Regions from separate parts of the Streptomyces sp. KPB2 genome, predicted to be linked through region 2. Evidence: riboswitches for the same ligand, from Rfam matches in the RefSeq annotation. Region 2 holds a riboswitch; each other region holds the start of a gene.

The links. Region 2 has a riboswitch for cyclic di-AMP ahead of D1J63_RS19455 (M23 family metallopeptidase). Riboswitches for the same ligand answer to the same signal wherever they lie in the genome.
Positions count from the first base shown of each region.
Region 1: linked by a shared signal. The riboswitch ahead of D1J63_RS04480 (M23 family metallopeptidase) and the one ahead of D1J63_RS19455 (M23 family metallopeptidase) in region 2 are both predicted to bind cyclic di-AMP.
Region 3: linked by a shared signal. The riboswitch ahead of D1J63_RS08955 (M23 family metallopeptidase) and the one ahead of D1J63_RS19455 (M23 family metallopeptidase) in region 2 are both predicted to bind cyclic di-AMP.

Region 1 covers NZ_CP034353.1:1,006,756-1,012,756, reverse strand. The annotation lists gene dxs (1-deoxy-D-xylulose-5-phosphate synthase) at 1-105, shown strand, start outside; gene D1J63_RS04500 (aspartate aminotransferase family protein) at 106-1,491, shown strand; gene D1J63_RS04495 (XRE family transcriptional regulator) at 1,556-2,170, shown strand; gene D1J63_RS04490 (DUF6126 family protein) at 2,167-2,286, shown strand; gene D1J63_RS04485 (tyrosine-protein phosphatase) at 2,307-3,104, opposite strand; cyclic di-AMP (ydaO/yuaA leader) riboswitch at 3,530-3,687, shown strand; gene D1J63_RS04480 (M23 family metallopeptidase) at 3,692-4,609, shown strand; gene D1J63_RS04475 (SGNH/GDSL hydrolase family protein) at 4,861-5,646, shown strand; gene D1J63_RS04470 (TetR/AcrR family transcriptional regulator) at 5,683-6,001, opposite strand, start outside.
Region 2 covers NZ_CP034353.1:4,350,691-4,356,691, reverse strand. The annotation lists gene D1J63_RS19465 (PrsW family intramembrane metalloprotease) at 1-528, shown strand, start outside; gene D1J63_RS19460 (aldo/keto reductase) at 545-1,489, opposite strand; gene D1J63_RS19455 (M23 family metallopeptidase) at 1,642-2,685, opposite strand; cyclic di-AMP (ydaO/yuaA leader) riboswitch at 2,697-2,854, opposite strand; gene D1J63_RS19450 (PP2C family protein-serine/threonine phosphatase) at 3,079-4,290, opposite strand; tRNA gene D1J63_RS19445 (tRNA-Met) at 4,495-4,568, opposite strand; gene D1J63_RS19440 (dihydrofolate reductase family protein) at 4,637-5,767, opposite strand; gene D1J63_RS19435 (trimeric intracellular cation channel family protein) at 5,873-6,001, shown strand, end outside.
Region 3 covers NZ_CP034353.1:2,082,534-2,088,534, reverse strand. The annotation lists gene D1J63_RS08970 (DNA topoisomerase IV subunit A) at 1-622, opposite strand, end outside; gene D1J63_RS08965 (pitrilysin family protein) at 960-2,327, shown strand; gene D1J63_RS08960 (pitrilysin family protein) at 2,324-3,712, shown strand; cyclic di-AMP (ydaO/yuaA leader) riboswitch at 3,904-4,068, shown strand; gene D1J63_RS08955 (M23 family metallopeptidase) at 4,081-4,845, shown strand; gene D1J63_RS08950 (GntR family transcriptional regulator) at 4,974-5,669, shown strand; gene D1J63_RS08945 (HPr family phosphocarrier protein) at 5,792-6,001, opposite strand, start outside.

The DNA of each region.
Region 1 (6,001 bases), 3.3 Mb from region 2:
GAACCGGCCGGAGAACGGGCCGGGGAACCGGCGGTGGAACAGCCCGGCGACGGGCGGATGTCCGGCGACGGACGGATCGTCATGCCAGCCCAAGGAGAGAACTGAATGACCAAGGAGTTCGACCTCGCCGCGCTCTTGGCCGAGCGCGGGGCCGAGCGGTACGAGCTGCACGCCAAGTACCTCAACCACCAGCAGCCGCGCATGCTGCGCACCATCGGCTTCGACAAGGTCTACGAGCGGGCCGAGGGCGCGCACTTCTGGGACGCGGACGGCAACGACTACCTGGACATGCTCGCCGGGTTCGCCGTCATGGGCCTGGGCCGCCACCACCCCGTCGTCCGCAAGGCGCTGCACGACGTCCTCGACGCCTCGCTCGCCGACCTGACCCGCTTCGACTGCCCGCCGCTGCCCGGCCTGCTGGCGGAGAAGCTGCTCTCCTACAGCCCCCACCTGGACCGCGTCTTCTTCGGCAACAGCGGCACCGAGGCCGTCGAGACCGCGTTGAAGTTCGCCCGGTACGCGACCGGCAGGCAGCGGATCCTGTACTGCTCCCACGCCTTCCACGGACTGACCACCGGCTCCCTCTCCGTCAATGGAGAGGACTCGTTCCGCAAGGGCTTCGCGCCGCTGCTGCCCGACACCGCCGTCCCGCTCGGCGACCTGGACGCCCTGGCCCGGGAGCTGAAGAAGGGCGACGTGGCCGCGCTGATCGTGGAGCCGGTCCAGGGCAAGGGCGTGCACGAGGCACCGCCCGGCTACCTGCGCGCCGCACAGGATCTGCTGCACCGGCACAAGGCGCTGCTGATCGCCGACGAGGTGCAGACCGGCCTCGGCCGTACCGGCAAGTTCTACGCCTACCAGCACGACGACGGCGTCGAACCCGACCTGGTCTGCGTCGCCAAGGCGCTGTCCGGCGGATACGTGCCGGTGGGAGCCACCCTGGGCAAGGACTGGATCTTCCAGAAGGTCTACTCCTCGATGGACCGCGTGCAGGTCCACTCGGCCAGCTTCGGGTCCAACGCGCAGGCCATGGCCGCCGGCCTCGCCGTGCTGTCGGTGATGGAGAACGAGGAGATCGTCGCGAACGCCGCCGCGGTGGGGGACCGGCTGAAGACCCGGCTGGCCGCGCTGGTGGACCGCTACGAACTGCTCGCCGACGTCCGGGGCCGCGGACTGATGATCGGCATCGAGTTCGGCCGGCCCAGCTCCCTGAAACTGCGCAGCCGCTGGACGATGCTGCAGGCCGCGCGGAAGGGACTGTTCGCGCAGATGGTGGTCGTGCCGCTGCTGCAGCGGCACCGCATCCTGACCCAGGTGTCCGGCGACCACCTGGAGGTGATCAAGCTGATCCCGCCGCTGATCATCGACACCGACGACGCCGACCGGTTCGTCGACGCCTTCACGGAGGTGATGGAGGACGCGCACAATGGCGGTGGACTGATGTGGGACTTCGGGAAGACCCTGGTCAAGCAGGCGGTGGCCAACCGCTGACCGTCTCTTTTGCCTGTGAGGCAAGAAATTTGCCTGTGGGGCAAGAGTCGGGCTGAATGGAGGCATGAGCTCCTCCGAGACCGGCCCCGCCGAGGGTACGGTCGCCGCCGTCGCACCGCAGCTGCGCGAGCTGCGGCGGCGGGCCGCCCTCACCCTGGAGGCCGCGGCCCGCGCCGCGGGGCTGTCGCCCGCCCACCTCTCCCGCCTGGAGACCGGGCAGCGCCAGCCCTCACTGCCGATGCTGCTCGCCCTCGCCCGCATCTACGGGACGACCGTCGCCGAGCTGTTGGGCGAGACCGCGGCCGACCGGGACGCCGTCGTGCGCGCCGCCGACATGGAGGCCACGAGCGCGGGCGGCTGGACGTACTACCAGGCCGGAGCGCCGGGCCGGGGCATGCAGGCCCTGCGCGTCGAGGTGCCGTACGGCTCGCAGGGCGACGTCGTGCGGGTGCACCCCGGGGAGGAGTGGCTCCACGTCCTCAGGGGCCGGCTGCGGCTGCGCCTCGGGGACACCGAGCACCGGCTCACCGCCGGGGACAGTGCCCACTTCGACTCCATGACCCCGCACCGGATCGCGGCGCGGGACCCCGACGGGGTCGAGCTGCTCTTCGTCCACACCCTGCTGCAGAGCCCGACGGCCGCGCTGTGCCTCGGCCCGACCCCTGGAGAGACGCCATGAGTGCCATCGAGGACAAGTTCCCGCGCGCCCTGTGGGTGCGCCTGGTCATCTACATCGCCCTGGGGCACGTCTTCGGCGGCTTCCTCTACCTGCTGTTCGAGGTGGGCGCCAAGTAGCCCGTCCGCGAGCGGGTGGCTCAGTCCACCATCCGCTCGCGCAGCCGCTCCCGGGTCCCGGCGCCGAGCCCCAGCCCCTTCTCCAGATAGGCGTCGACTCCGCCCCACGTCTCCTCGATCGTCTCGAAGGCCGCCGCCAGGTACTCGGCGCGCGCGTCGAACAGCGGGCTGAGCAGCTCCATGACCTCGGGGGAGTAGGCGGAGGCGGCGGTGCTGCTGCGGCGCACCTTGTAGCGGCGGTGCGCGGCGTTCGACTTCAGGTAGTCCTCGACGACGGCCTCGCGCTCGACGCCCAGGGCGAGCAGGGTGATCGCGATCGACAGACCGGCGCGGTCCTTGCCGGCCGCGCAGTGCATCAGCGCCGGGACGCTGTCCTCGGCGAGCGCGTGCAGGATCCGGGAGTGCTCCGAGGTGCGCTCCGTGACCATCGCGCGGTAGGAGGAGATCATGCGCCGGGCGCCCTTGCCGTCGCCGAGGATCCCGTGCAGCTGGTCGAGGTCTCCGTCCCGGACCATCTTCCAGAACTCGGCGCCGTCGGCCGGATCGCTCAGCGGCAGGTTCACATTGCGCACGCCCGGCAGCTCGACGTCCGCGCCGTCGAGCTTCTGGTCGGCCGCGTTGCGGAAGTCGAAGATCGTGTGCAGGCCCAGCGAGGCGAGGAACGCGGCGTCCTCCCCGGTGGCATGAGCCAGGTGGCCGCTGCGGAACAGCACCCCCTGCCGCACCCGCCGGCCGTCCACGGTCGGCAGTCCGCCCACGTCCCGGAAGTTGCGCACACCGGTCAGCTCGGGTTCGGTCGACGGGACCTGCTGCGTCACGGGGGCTCCTCCCACTCCGCCCCGCCGCCGCTGCTCGCCGGCGGGCGCCATTCGACGATACGGCATGGCCGGTGCGCGAAAGCCGTTCCGGCAGGGGTATTGCGGACCGGAAAGGGCCTTCTGTCCGAATTGGAGGATTGGTGATAACTGGCCCTGAAATGGCGGAAGGTGGGTAAGGGGCGCGTGAGCAGCGTCATATCCGTGACCGAGCGTTGCCCGTCATGTTCACGTAATCCGGCCCGTTCTCAAGGGAATTCAGGAAAAGCGGTGCGAGGGAAATCGACGCAGGGTTACCGGGTTTTCCCGTAATGGATCAATAGAAACAGCTGTCGCCGGAACCTCTCGCTTGTCCCTGTGCGTCTTGGTCCCTTACGTTCACCACCGATCCGGACGGACGCCTAATCCTGCCGCCGACCGGAGCCCGCACTCATCCACCACCCGTACACGGCAGGAGCGGGGGACCCACAGGTAGAACTGCCTGTTCCGGTTCCCGGAACGGCTTGGGGTAAAGCCGCGTTTCGGCGCGGCCGGGCATCTCCAGCCCGCACCCGACAGCTCACCTCGCAGGCGCCGGAGAGGAATTCGCCATGCCCGCGAAGGGTAAGCACCGCCGTACCAGGGCCATGCGCCTGACCCGCACCATCGCCGTCGCCGGAACCGGTGGCGCCGCGCTCGCGCTCCCGCTGATGGGTGCCGCCTCCGCCAATGCCGCCCCGGCGCACTCCGTTTCCGGGCAGGCCGTGCAGTCCGTTCCGGCGTCGGCCAAGAAGGCCGCCGCGAACGGCTCCGACAAGAACGCGGAATCCCGCACGTACACCGTGAAGAGCGGTGACTACCTTTCGAAGATCGCCGACGAGCAGCACGTCGACGGCGGCTGGAAGAAGCTCTACGCGGACAACCGCGAGGCCGTCGGCTCCGACCCGTCGCTGATCCACCCGGGCCTCGAGCTCTCGATCGCCGGCCAGGCCGCCAAGTCCTCGGCGCCGTCCTCCGCGCAGTCGCAGAAGCCGGCCCAGAAGTCGGCGGACACCGCGAAGACCGCTGCCACGGAGTCCACGGAGTCCTCGGACACCGGGACCCAGTCCGCGGGCACCACCAGCGGTTACACCTCCCCCGTCGCGGGCGGCACCGTCGGCACCCCCTACCACCAGTCCGGCAGCATGTGGTCCAGCGGCTACCACACCGGTACCGACTTCGTCGTTCCGACCGGCACCTCGCTGAAGGCCGTCGGCGCGGGCACCGTCGTCTCCGCCGGCTGGGGCGGCGCGTACGGCAACCAGGTCGTCATCAAGCTCGACGAGGGCCACTACGCCCAGTACGCCCACCTCTCCTCGCTCTCCGTCTCCGCCGGTCAGACGGTGACGACGGGTCAGCAGGTCGGCCTCTCCGGCGCCACCGGCAACGTGACCGGCCCGCACCTGCACTTCGAGATCCGCACCACGCCGGACTACGGCTCGGACATCGACCCGCTCGCGTTCCTGCGCTCGCACGGCGTCTCCGTCTGACGACCGGTTCCGCGCGGCCTCCGCACCCCGAAGGCCGGACCCCGATCCCCGGGTCCGGCCTTCGGCGTGTCCGGACTTCGGGGTGTCCGGACCTCGATGTGTCCGGACCTCGGCGTATTCCGGAATTGACGAACACTTTAGGCGTGGCCTTTCTCACCGCCCGTCAACCCCTTCCTACGGTCGCGTAGGTCACATTCCAAGGTGAATCATGGGCCGACGTGGCAGACGATTCGAAGAGTGACAGCAGAGCAGTGATCGGGTCGTACGTGGCGGTGGGGGACAGCTTCACCGAGGGCGTCGGCGATCCCGGCCCCGACGGGGCGTTCGTCGGCTGGGCCGACCGACTGGCCGTACTGCTCGCGGACCGGCGCCCCGAGGGCGACTTCACGTACACGAACCTCGCCGTGCGCGGCAGGCTCCTCGACCAGATCGTGGCGGAACAGGTCCCCAGGGTCGTCGCCCTCGCGCCGGACCTGGTCTCCTTCGCGGCGGGCGGCAACGACATCATCCGGCCCGGCACCGACCCCGACGAGGTCGCCGAGCGGTTCGAACTGGCGGTGGCCGCGCTGACCGCCGCGGCCGGCACCGTCCTGGTGACCACCGGGTTCGACACCCGCGGGGTGCCCGTCCTCAAGCACCTGCGGGGCAAGATCGCCACGTACAACGGGCACGTGCGCGCCATCGCCGACCGCTACGGCTGCCCGGTGCTCGACCTGTGGTCGCTCCGCAGCGTCCAGGACCGCAGGGCGTGGGACGCCGACCGGCTGCACCTGTCGCCGGAGGGCCACACCCGCGTGGCGCTGCGCGCCGGACAGGCCCTCGGCCTGCGCGTCCCGGCCGACCCCGACCAGCCCTGGCCGCCCCTGCCGCCCCGCGGCACGCTCGACGTGCGGCGCGACGACGTGCACTGGGCGCGCGAGTACCTGGTCCCGTGGATCGGACGCCGGCTGCGCGGCGAGTCGTCGGGCGACCACGTGACGGCCAAGGGAACGCTGTCGCCGGACGACATCAAGACGCGGATCGCCTCGGTGGCCTGAGGCGGGACCGGGCGCCCGGTGCCCGTACGACAGCCCCTAACGTCGTGCGGGCATCAGGGCCGCCCGCTCCAGGCCCAGCTCCCGGGCCAGCGCCTCGTCCACCCACTCCTGTGCCCGGGCCCGCGACACCGTGCCCGTGTACGACGTGAGCTGCACCGCCAGCCCGTCCAGCAACGCCGTCAGCCGCAGCGCGGCGGCATCCGGCTCGGGGCAGGAGAACTCGCCGGCGGCCACGCCCTCGGCGATGACCTCGGCGAGCGCCGCCTTCCACTGCCGGTCCAGCTCGCGCGTGACCTCCCGCAGCGCGGGCTCGCGCGGCGCCGCCGCCCAGCCCTCGATCCACAGCCGCCAGCCT
Region 2 (6,001 bases):
ATCTGGACCCGGCAGCGCGAACTGGGCACCGTACGGGCCGAGCTGCCCGCGTACGTCGTCGCCGGGTGGCTGACGCCCGCGGAGCCGTACGCGCTCGGCTCGATGCGGGCCCGCCGCGTCGCCCGGCAGTACGCCCGCCGGCACGCCGGGAAGCAGGGGGCGCGGGCGGTGGCGCGGTACGAGGCCTGCGCGACCTCGGTGGCGTTCCTGCGGCAGCGCGGGCGCCGGGGCAGGGCGGGCGCCGACTTCGCCGTACGCGAGCGGGAGCTGCTGGACGCCCTGTGGCGGCTGCGGGGCGCGGCCCGTCCGGCGCTGGAGTACGCGGCCCGGGTCACGGCACCGCCGGTGCCGCGGCCGGTCCCGCCGTGGGTGTACGGGTACGGGGTGCCCGGCCCGTACGGGTCCGCGCCGGCGCCCGCCCCGTACGGGCCGTACGGTCCGCCCCCGTCGCACCATCCGTACGCGCCGCCCACCCCGCAGCTGCCCTGCACGCCGCAGTACCCGCCGCCCCGCCCCTACGGGCCGTAGGGTCCGCGCACCCCGCTCAGGCGGACGCCCGCGTGAGCCGCTCCGCCTCGTCCTGCGTCAGGTTCAGCTCGGCCACGCCCAGCAGCGCGGGCAGTTGCTCGACCGTGCGCGCGGAGGCGATCGGCGCCGCCACCGTCGGCCGGCCGGCCAGCCAGGCGAGGGCCACCGTGGCGACGGGCACGCCGTGGGCCTCGGCGATCTCGTCCAGGGCGGCGAGCACCCGGCGCCCGCGCTCGGTCTCCAGGTGCTTGGCCGCGCCGCCCGCCCGCGGGCTGTCCACGGCGGTGCCCGGCCGGTACTTGCCGGTGAGGAAGCCGGCCGCGAGCGCGTAGTACGGCACCGCCGCGAGACCGGCCCGCTCGGCGAGGTCGCTCAGTTCGCCCTCGTAGGTGTCGCGGGAGACCAGGTTGTAGTGCGGCTGGAGAGCGACGTACCGGGCCAGGCGCTCACGCTCGGAGAACTCCAGGGACGCCGCGAGCCGCTCGGCGGAGATGTTGGAGGCGGCGATGTGCCGCACCTTGCCGGCCCTCACCAGCTCGTCGAGGGCGCCGATGATCTCCTCGACCGGCACCTCGGGCTTGTCGAAGTGGGTGTAGTAGAGGTCGATCCGGTCGGTGCCCAGGCGGCGCAGCGAGGCGTCGGCCGCGGCCTTGATGTTCGCGGCGGACAGGCCGGGGTATTCGGGGTGCTGGCTGACCTTGGTGGCGAGGACGACGTCGTCACGGTTGCCGCGGGAGGCGAGCCACTTGCCGAGGACGGTCTCGGACTCGCCACCGCTGTTGCCGTCGACCCAGGCGGAGTAGGAGTCGGCGGTGTCGACGAAGTTGCCGCCCGCCGCCGTGTAGGCGTCGAGGACGGCGAAGGAGGTGTCCTGGTCCGCGGTCCAGCCGAAGACGTTGCCGCCGAGGGCCAGGGGGAAGACCTCGAGGTCGGAGGAGCCGAGCTTGCGCAGAGAAGTCATGTGGAGGATCAACGACCGTACTGGAGCGGACCATTCCGGACGCACGCAAAAACCCCGCAAAACGACCGCGAACCGGCAGCCCTGACGTCGGGGGGTTGCCGTCAGGACCGCCGGGGTTCAGCGGGGCGGGAAGCGTGAAGGCTCAGGGAGCCTCAGGGGGTGAGGCCCTTGCTCTGCAGCCAGGCCATCGGGTCGATGCCGGAGCCGTCGGCGGTGTGCACCTCGAGGTGGAGGTGGGCACCGGTGACGTTGCCGGTGGCGCCGACGCGGCCGATGACGTCACCGGTGGTGACCTTCTGGCCGACGCTGACGTTGATCGAGGACTGGTGCGCGTACCAGAGCTCGGTGCCGTCGTCGAGGGTGAGCACGGTCTTGTAGCCGTACGACCCGTCCCAGCCGGCCGACGTGATGGTGCCGCTGTGCACCGCCTTGAGCAGCGTGCCCGTGGGGGCGGCGAAGTCGAGGCCGGTGTGGTGACCGGAGGCCCACAGGGAGCCGGCCTGGTTGAAGGTGGAGGAGATCGTGTACGAGGAGGTCGGCAGCGTGAACTGCTTGGCCAGCTTGGCGAGCCGCTCGGCCTCGGCCTTCTTCGCGGCCTCCTCCTCCGCCTTCTTCTTGGCGGCGGCGGCCTTCTCCTCGGCCTCCTTCTCCGCCTTGGCGGCGGCTTCCGCGGCCTTCTTCTCGGCGGCGGCCTGCGCTTCGGCGGCGGCCTTGGTCTCGACCTGGGCCTGCTGCTGCTCGGCCTGCGCCATGATCCGGGCCCGCAGCGACTCGCCGGCGCCGGCGGAACCCGCGTCCGCCCCGGTGTCCGCGGCGACGGCCTGGGTGATGCCGCTGAGCGGGGTGGCGGAACCCTCGGGCTCCGACTCCTCGTCGCCGCCGGGCATGAGCGAGCCGACGTTCGGCAGGTCCGGCATGGAGATGGACACCGGCGGCTTGCCGGTCTGCGCGCTGGCCATGCCGCCCGCGCCGACTGCGGCTATGACACCGACGCCGAGGACGGTGGAGCTGCGGGCGAGCCCGCCGCGCTGCTTGGCGACGCGGTGCCGGCCGCGCACGGGGCGGATGGACTCCGCGGTGGGGTTCCACTCCTCCCAGGGGCCCTCTTCGGCGCGGGGGGCGTCGTAGCCGAAGGTGTCGGTGCCGTGCCCGGTGGGCACGAACGGGGCCTCGGGGGCAGGCCGGTTGGACGCCACGTGGGCGTACTCCTTTCCTTCCTTCTCGCCTACCGGGTTAGCTGACGGGTTCGGAGCAGGAAGGTCTCCTACGGGTGTGTGCCGACCGCGTTTCCACGGCGTCATACGCCCGATTCACCCCAATGTGGTGGTTCCCCGGTTCCCTTGCGGGATTCGGCGCGTGCGCACGGAGCCGCCTTCTGTGACGGCTGGGACGACCGCGCTGCGTTATCGAACGTTAATAGACGCGAGGCTCGGATTCCAAGCCGTTCCGCTTGATCATTAACGGAAACGGCCGGGACGCACCCCTCATGACCGGTGAAATCCGGACGAGTTGACTCGCTCTCAGTATTCCCCTTCGCGCCACTTTCTTCTGACGGTGTATCAGTTGTTATGCGGAGGGGGGTCGCGCTGTCACGGCTCGTGACAATGATCATGGTCGTCGTGCCCGGGGCGCCGTACGGCCAGCAGCGCCATGTCGTCCGCCATGCCGCCCCCGGAGTGCCGGCGCACGTCCTCGGCGAGGGTGTCGAGCAGGGTCGCCGGATGCCGGAAGACGCGGCCGGCCAGCCGCGTCTGCGGATCGTAGAACTCGCCTCCGGCGTCCCGGGCTTCGGTCAGCCCGTCGGTGTACAGCAGCAGAGTGGCCCCACCGGGGAAGGCGGCCTCCTCCGCCCGGTCGGGCCAGACGCCCAGCTCGCCCATGCCGAGCGGCAGCGCCGACTCGCGGGCGGGCAGGGCGCCCAGGGTGCCGTCGGCGTAGAGCAGCAGGGGCGGCGGATGGCCGCGGTTGACGATGCGTACGGTCCCGTCGCCGTGCGGGAGTTCGGCGAGGACGGCGGTGGTGAAACCCTCGAAGGCGTCCAGTCCGTCCCGCCGGGTGCCCTCGCGCGCCAGCGCCCGCTCCAGCCGCTGCGCCACCGCCTCCAGCGTCGCCTCCTGCTCGGCGGCCTCCCGGAACGCTCCGATCACGACGGCGACGGCGGCGACCGCGCCCATGCCCTTGCCGCGCACGTCGCCGACGATGAGCCGGACGCCGCGGGCGGAGTCCTGCACCGCGTACAGGTCGCCGCCGATGAACGCGTCGGCCTGCGCGGCCTCGTAGCAGACGGCGATCTCGAAACCCGCGATGCGCTCGGCGGGTTCGGGCAGCACGGCGCGCTGGGCGGCCTCGGCGATCTCGCGGACGGAGACGAGACGCTCGCTGCTGCGCCGCACCATGCCGTTCACGAGGACGGCGAGCACGGCGACCGTCGCGATGGTGATCAGCTCGGTGAGGGAGTCGACGTAGTGGATGACGCCCTTGCCCAGCTGCAGCCCGATGACCGAGACGACCACGGCGACACCGGTGAGCGCCGTGCCGCGCCGCGAGTAGAGCGGGGCGGCGATCAGGGGCGCGGCCGTGTAGAGGGGGCCGGCGGTGAAGTACCTCGGGGTGAGGATGTCGTACAGGATGGCGACGACGATCAGCAGCACGGGGAGCGCGTGCACGAAGGCGCGCCCGTACGCGGTCCGGCTGCGCGGCGGCGGCCCGGCGGGCGGCTCCTCGTCCCCGAGGCCCGGGTCGGGAACGGGATCGCCGGGGAGCCGGCCACCGGCTCTGGCGGCCGCTCCCTCGTCGTCCACGTCACCTGGCCGCACCACTCGTCTCCCGCCACCCCGCGCGTCCGCGCGCCGCTCACCGTCCAGGAGTCCAGGTTTCCGGGAGCGGGGGCGGGCGGCGAGCGGTGAGGGGCCGACCGGATGACACGGGGATACGGGACGCCCTCGGTGCGTCCCGAGACGCACCGAGGGCCGGAACCCTTTCGGATTCCGGCCCTCGGCCTTCAGTAGCGGGGACAGGATTTGAACCTGCGACCTCTGGGTTATGAGCCCAGCGAGCTACCGAGCTGCTCCACCCCGCGTCGTTGTGTTCACCACTGTACGTCATCCCGGGACCGGAATGCACATCGGTATCTCCGCCGCCGGCTCCCTACCGCTCCAGATGGCGGTTCGGCGCCTTGGCCGCCTCCTCGTACTCGGGCAGTACGACGACGGCGACGCCTCGCGCGGCGAGCACCCCGCTCCCGTCCGCACCCGCCACGAAGGTGTCCGGCTCCCGCCAGGCCGTGACGACCCGGCGCACCCCGGCGTCGAGGATCAGCCGGGCACAGGGCGCGGGCCGGGAGGCCCGGCGGGCACAGGGTTCGAGGCTGCTGTACACGGTCGCGCCCGCGAGCCGTGCGTCGGAGGGGTCGATCTTGGCGAGCGCGGCCTCTTCGGCGTGCGCCACGGGATCGCCGCCCTCCCGCGAATACCCGCGCGCCAGTTCGCTCCCGTCGGCGGCGACCACGACCGCCCCCACGCTGAACGCGGTCTCCGACGGCGGGCACAGCCCGGCCAGCTCACAGGCGACCTCCAGCCAGTACCGGTCGGCGGGGGCCACGCGCTCACCGGTCCCGGGTGCGGTGGGCCGGTACCGCATCAGCACGACGTCCCCGATCCGCCGCGTTCCGACCAGCGCGAGCCGCCCGCCCTGGTAGGCGCCGGGCCCGAACAGCCGGGGCGCGGCCGGGTCCCCGACCAGGACGGGCGCGAGAACGAGCTGCAGCTCGTCGGCGAGCTCCTGCTGGAGCAACTGGCTGTGGACGGTCCCGCCCCCCTCCACCATGAGCCGCCGCACACCCCGCCGGTCGTGCAGGTACTCCAGCGCGGCGTGCCAGTCCAGCACCGGTCCCAGGGACACGACGTCGGCACCGATGCCGAGCTCTCGGGCCCGCCGGGCCCCGTCGTCCGTGGTCAGCAGCACCTTCTCCCCGCCCGTGTGCCAGAACCGCGCCGCCGGATCCAGCTCGCCGCCGCCGCTGACGGTGACCTTGAGCGGGTACTCCGCCTGCCCGGCCGCGACCCGGGCCGCCCGCCGCTCGGCCGAGTTCACCAGCAGCCGCGGATTGTCGGCCCGGATCGTCCCGGCCCCGACCAGGATCGCGTCCACGGAGGCCCGCACCTCGTCGACCCGGTCGAAGTCGGCGGGGCCGGACAGCAGAAGCCGTTCGGGACCGGTGTCGTCCAGGTAGCCGTCGAGGGAGACGGCGGCGGAGAGGAGGACGTGGGGCAGGGGCATGGATGACACTCCGGGAGGCGGACGCGCGGCGGGTTCCGGCGCAGCAACCCTAGGCTCCGATGCCGCCCGCGTGGCGGGCACCCGCCCCGGGGTACCCGGCGCCCCATGAGCACCGAACCCGCTCCGCTGCTCGCCCTGGATCTCACCGGCACGTTCGCGTTCGGGCTGAACGGGGCGCTGACCGCGGTGCGGGCCGCGCGGCTGGACGTGGTCGGGGTGGTCGTGCTCGGGATG
Region 3 (6,001 bases), 2.3 Mb from region 2:
GCCGGGCCGCCGCGATCACCTCGCGCAGGTTGTGCGGCGGCATGTTCGTCGCCATGCCGACCGCGATGCCCGAGGCGCCGTTGACCAGCAGGTTCGGGAAGGCGGCGGGCAGCGCCACCGGTTCCTGCTCCTGGCCGTCGTAGTTGGGGGCGAAGTCGACGGTGTCCTCGTCGATGGACTCCGTCATCAGGCCCGCGGCCTCGTCCATGCGGCACTCGGTGTACCGCATGGCGGCCGGCGGGTCGTCGTTGCCCAGCGAGCCGAAGTTGCCGTGGCCGTCCACCAGGGGGACGCGCATCGAGAACGGCTGGGCCATGCGCACGAGCGCGTCGTAGATCGACGCGTCGCCGTGCGGGTGCAGCTTGCCCATGACCTCGCCGACGACGCGGGCGCACTTCACGTAGCCGCGCTCGGGCCGCAGGCCCATCTCGTTCATCTGGTAGACGATGCGGCGGTGCACCGGCTTGAGGCCGTCGCGGGCGTCCGGCAGCGCACGGGAGTAGATGACCGAGTACGCGTACTCGAGGAAGGAGCCCTGCATCTCGTCGACGACGTCGATGTCGAGGATCTTCTCCTCGTACGAGTCGTCGGGCGGCGGGGTCTTCGTACTACGGCGGGCCATCGCTGCCGGCTCCTTGCTGAAGCGTGAACGGTGAACTGACGCCGTCCATTGTGGACTGCGGCACTGACAGCGACCGACCAGGACCCGTCACGGGCTGCCCGGCCCGGCGCTGCCCGCAGAGTACGCCCTCGTGCCGCGGCACCGTCCGCGCAGCCGTCCCCGGCGGCCCGTCAACCGCCTGCTCGCTCTCGGCGTACGAGCTCCGGGAACTCCACCGGCGGCCCGCACGCTTGCATACAGTGGCAGGATCGGCGGAATTCCGCAGTTCCGCCCGCTGATTCCACCCGGTGGTTCACCCAGTGATCCCACCAGATATTTCGCGATCGAAGGGACGTACATGCCCATGGGTCACACGGCCACAGCCCAGGCAGGCTCCGGCGGCCTGACAGCGACCGAGCACCGCCTGGCCAACGGCCTGCGCGTGGTGCTCTCCGAGGACCACCTGACCCCGGTCGCGGCGGTGTGCCTCTGGTACGACGTCGGTTCGCGCCACGAGGTCAAGGGACGCACCGGCCTGGCTCACCTTTTCGAGCACCTCATGTTCCAGGGCTCCGCCCAGGTCAAGGGCAACGGCCACTTCGAGCTGGTGCAGGGCGCCGGCGGCTCGCTCAACGGCACCACCAGCTTCGAGCGGACCAACTACTTCGAGACCATGCCCGCCCACCAGCTGGAGCTCGCCCTCTGGCTGGAGGCCGACCGCATGGGCTCCCTGCTGGCCGCCCTGGACGAGGAGTCCATGGAGAACCAGCGCGACGTCGTCAAGAACGAACGCCGTCAGCGCTACGACAACGTTCCCTACGGCACGGCCTTCGAGAAGCTGACCGCCCTCGCCTACCCGGAGGGCCACCCCTACCACCACACGCCGATCGGCTCGATGGCCGACCTGGACGCGGCGACCCTGGAGGACGCGCGCGCGTTCTTCCGCACCTACTACGCGCCGAACAACGCGGTGCTGTCGGTCGTCGGCGACATCGACCCCGAGCGGACGCTGGCCTGGATCGAGAAGTACTTCGGCTCCATCGCCTCCCACGACGGCAAGCAGCCGCCCCGGGACGGTTCGCTGCCCGACGTCATGGGCGAGCAGCTGCGCGAGGTCGTCGAGGAGGAGGTCCCGGCCCGCGCCCTGATGGCCGCCTACCGCCTCCCCGAGGACGGCACGCGCGCGTGCGACGCGGCCGACCTCGCCCTGACCGTCCTGGGCGGCGGCGAGTCGTCCCGTCTCTACAACCGGCTGGTGCGCCGCGACCGTACGGCCGTGGCCGCCGGGTTCGGCCTGCTGCGCCTCGCCGGAGCCCCCTCCCTGGGGTGGCTGGACGTGAAGACGTCGGGCGACGTCGAGGTGCCGGTCATCGAGACCGCCGTCGACGAGGAGCTGGCCCGGTTCGCCGAGGAGGGCCCCACGGCCGAGGAGATGGAGCGCGCTCAGGCCCAGCTCGAGCGGGAGTGGCTGGACCGCCTGGGCACGGTCGCCGGCCGCGCCGACGAACTGTGCCGGTACGCCGTCCTGTTCGGCGACCCGCAGCTCGCCCTCACCGCCGTGCAGCGGGTGCTGGAGGTGACCGCCGAGGAGGTCCAGGAGGTCGCCAAGGCCCGCCTGCGTCCCGACAACCGCGCGGTGCTCGTCTACGAGCCCACCGCCCCGGCCGACGAGACCGACGCCGACCCGACCGACGCCACCGACGAGAACGAGGAGGCGGCCAAGTGACCGAGCTCGCCACCATGGACTTCCACGCACAGCCGCAGGCCGGCGAGCCCAAGCCGTGGGCCTTCCCGGCCCCCGAGCGCGGCAGCCTCGACAACGGGCTCACCGTGCTGCGCTGCCACCGCCCCGGCCAGCAGGTCGTCGCCGTCGAGGTGCTCCTCGACGCGCCCCTGGACGCCGAGCCGGCCGGTCTCGACGGCGTCGCCACCATCATGGCGCGCGCCTTCTCCGAGGGCACCGACAAGCACTCCGCCGAGGACTTCGCCGCCGAGCTGGAGCGCTGCGGCGCCACCCTGGACGCGCACGCCGACCACCCCGGTGTCCGACTGAGCCTGGAGGTGCCCGCCTCGCGCCTGGCCAAGGCGCTCGGCCTGCTCGCCGACGCCCTCAGGGCGCCCGCCTTCGCGGACGGCGAGGTCGAACGGCTGGTGCGCAACCGGCTCGACGAGATCCCGCACGAGCTGGCCAACCCCTCCCGCCGGGCCGCGAAGGAACTCTCCAAGGAGCTGTTCCCGGCCGACTCGCGCATGTCGCGCCCGCGCCAGGGCACCGAGGAGACCGTCGCGGCCGTCGACTCGGCCGCCGTACGCGCCTTCTACGAGCGGCACGTCCGCCCCGCCACCGCCACCGCGGTGGTCGTCGGCGACCTCACCGGCGTCGACCTGGACGCGCTGCTCGGCGACACCCTGGGCGCGTGGACCGGTTCGGCCGCCGAGCCGCGCCCCGTGCCCCCGGTGACCGCCGACGACCGGGGCAGGGTCGTCATCGTGGACCGTCCCGGCGCCGTCCAGACGCAGCTGCTGATCGGCCGCACCGGAGCCGACCGGCACGACCGCGTGTGGCCCGCCCAGGTGCTCGGCACGTACTGCCTCGGCGGCACCCTCACCTCGCGCCTGGACCGCGTCCTGCGCGAGGAGAAGGGATACACCTACGGCGTACGGGCGTTCGGCCAGGTCCTGCGGTCCGCGCCGGACGGCACGGGCGCCGCGATGCTCGCCATCAGCGGCTCCGTCGACACCCCCAACACCGGTCCCGCCCTGGAGGACCTGTGGACGGTGCTGCGCAAGCTCGCCGCGGAGGGGCTCACCGACGCCGAGCGCGACGTGGCCGTGCAGAACCTGGTGGGTGTGGCGCCGCTCAAGTACGAGACGGCGGCGGCCGTGGCGGACACGCTCGCCGACCAGGTCGAGCAGCACCTGCCCGACGACTTCCAGGCGACGCTCTACCGTCAACTCGCCGCCACGGGCACCGTGGAGGCCACGGCGGCGGTCGTGAACGCCTTCCCGGTGGACCGCCTCGTGACGGTCCTCGTCGGCGACGCGGCGCAGATCAAGGAGCCCGTCGAGGCCCTCGGCATCGGTGAAGTCACCGTGGTGGCGGCCGAGTAGCGGCACGCGCGTGGGGCGGCCCTGGTGACCGGAGTGTCACCAGGGCCGCCGTATGTCCGGATTGGGGGAGTGGCTGCCCGTCTGCCCTGTGGCGTGCGCTACAAAAAGCCTGTTGCGTTTGAGGATTGAACACAGCCGCGTTTAGCGTCTTCCGGGCTGTTCGTCAGGCAGTGCGCCGCACCCGCGGCACCGGACAGTCATCGCCGAGTCCCCGTACGGCGCGAGCCAGGGGAGCCGGGGACCCAACGCAGTCCCTGGGGTGAATCGGACGCCCGCGCGCGCAGCGAGGGGGTCCGTAGGAGACCTTCCACCTCCGAACCCGTCAGCTAACCCGGTAGGCGAGAGGGAAGGAAAGGACAAGCCTCTACATGGCGTTCACGCGCGCCACCGGGAAGCACCGCCGTCCCAGTCGGGTGCACCGCACCACCGCCCGCGCGGCGGGAGTCGCGGCCCTCGCCACCACCGGCGTCGTCGGCACCCTCGCGGCTCCGGCGCTCGCCGCCGAGCCCGAGGTGGAGCAGAGCGGGCTCACCCCGGTCGTCACCATCGGCGACTCCGTAGCCGACGAGATCGACGCCCAGGCCGTCGCCCAGAAGCAGGCGGCCGTGGACGCCGCCGCCCGCGAGGCGGCCCGGGAAGCGGCCCGCGAGCGGGCGGCCGAGGCGGCCAAGGAGGCGCGCGAGGCCAAGGAGCGCGCCGCCCGGGAGGCGGAGCGCAAGCGCCTCAACACCTTCGTCGCGCCGATCACGGCCTCCTACGTCTCCACCGCCTACCAGGCCGGCAGCTCCCTGTGGTCCTCCGGCAGCCACACCGGGATCGACTTCCACGCCTCCAGCGGCACGACCGTGCACGCAGTGGGCGTCGGCACCGTCGTCGAGGCCGGCTGGGGCGGGGCGTACGGCAACCAGGTCGTGATCAAGATGCACGACGGCACGTACACGCAGTACGGGCACCTGTCCTCCATCGGCGTCTCGGTCGGCCAGTCGGTGGAGCCCGGCCAGCAGATCGGCCTCTCCGGGGCCACCGGCAACGTCACCGGACCGCACCTGCACTTCGAGGCCCGCACGAGCCCCGAATACGGCTCGGACATGGACCCCGTCGCCTACCTCCGCTCGCACGGCGTGAACGTCTGACGGCCGCATCCGAAAAGCCCCGCCTCCTTGAGTCGGGGCTTTTCGCATTCCATATTCGCTTGATTGGCCTAGAGTCGCTGAACATGCGTCCATCGTCGACGTTTCAGGGATCAAGGCGGAGGTCGGTCATGCGTATTCCGGCGCATTCTGTGTGTACGGCGATCCGGGACGACATCGTCGCCGGCGTCCACGGACGCGGGAGCCGGCTCACCGAGGAAATCCTCGCCCGCCGCTACGGCGTCTCGCGCGTCCCCGTGCGCGAGGCCCTGCGCACGCTGGAGGCGGAGGGCTTCGTGGTGACCCGGCGGCACGCGGGCGCCTGCGTCGCGGAACCGACCGAGCAGGAGGCCGCCGACCTGCTGGAGACCCGCGCTCTCCTGGAGCCGCTCGGTGCCTCCCGGGCCGCCCGGCGGCGCACCGAGGCCCACCTCAGGGTGTTGCGCGGCCTGGTCAGGCTGGGCCAGGAGCGGGCCGGGCAGAGCGACGGGGAGGATCTGCGCCCGCTGGGCGGCTGGTTCCACGAGACCCTCGCCCGGGCGGCGGGCAGCCCCTCCCTGGCCGCACTCCTGACGCAACTGCGCCACAAGATCGCCTGGATGTACGTCCAGGAGGCCCCGGCCGGACCCGTGCAACACTGGGCGGAGCACGGCGCGATCGTCGACGCGGTGGCCCGGGGCGACAGCGAACGCGCCCGGGCGCTCATGACGCTGCACACCGAGCGGTCGACATCGGCGTACCGGCTGCGGTTCGCCTCCGGCAGCGGGCGGACGGAGCGCGTGAGGAATGCGCAACATTCCGTAAACACGGCGGTGCTGCCGAAGTAACACAAGTGCCGTAGAAAGGGGCGGGGAATTCCGGACCGCTTTTCCAGCGCTCGGAACGGAAAAGGAGAAAGGCCCGTCCGGTGGTACCGGCGGGCCTTTCGGTGCTGCTGTTCCTTTGTCCGTCAGACGGTCTCGGGAAGCTCCTCGAGCCCCTCGGCGACCAGCTTCGCCAGCCGGTCCAGGGCGGCCTCCGCGCCCTCGGCGTCGGAGGCGAGGACGATCTCCTCGCCACCCTGGGCGCCGAGGCCGAGGACGGCCAGCATGGAGGCCGCGTTGACGGGGGACCCGTCGGCCTTGGCGATCGTCACCGGGACGCCTGTGGCCGTGGCGGC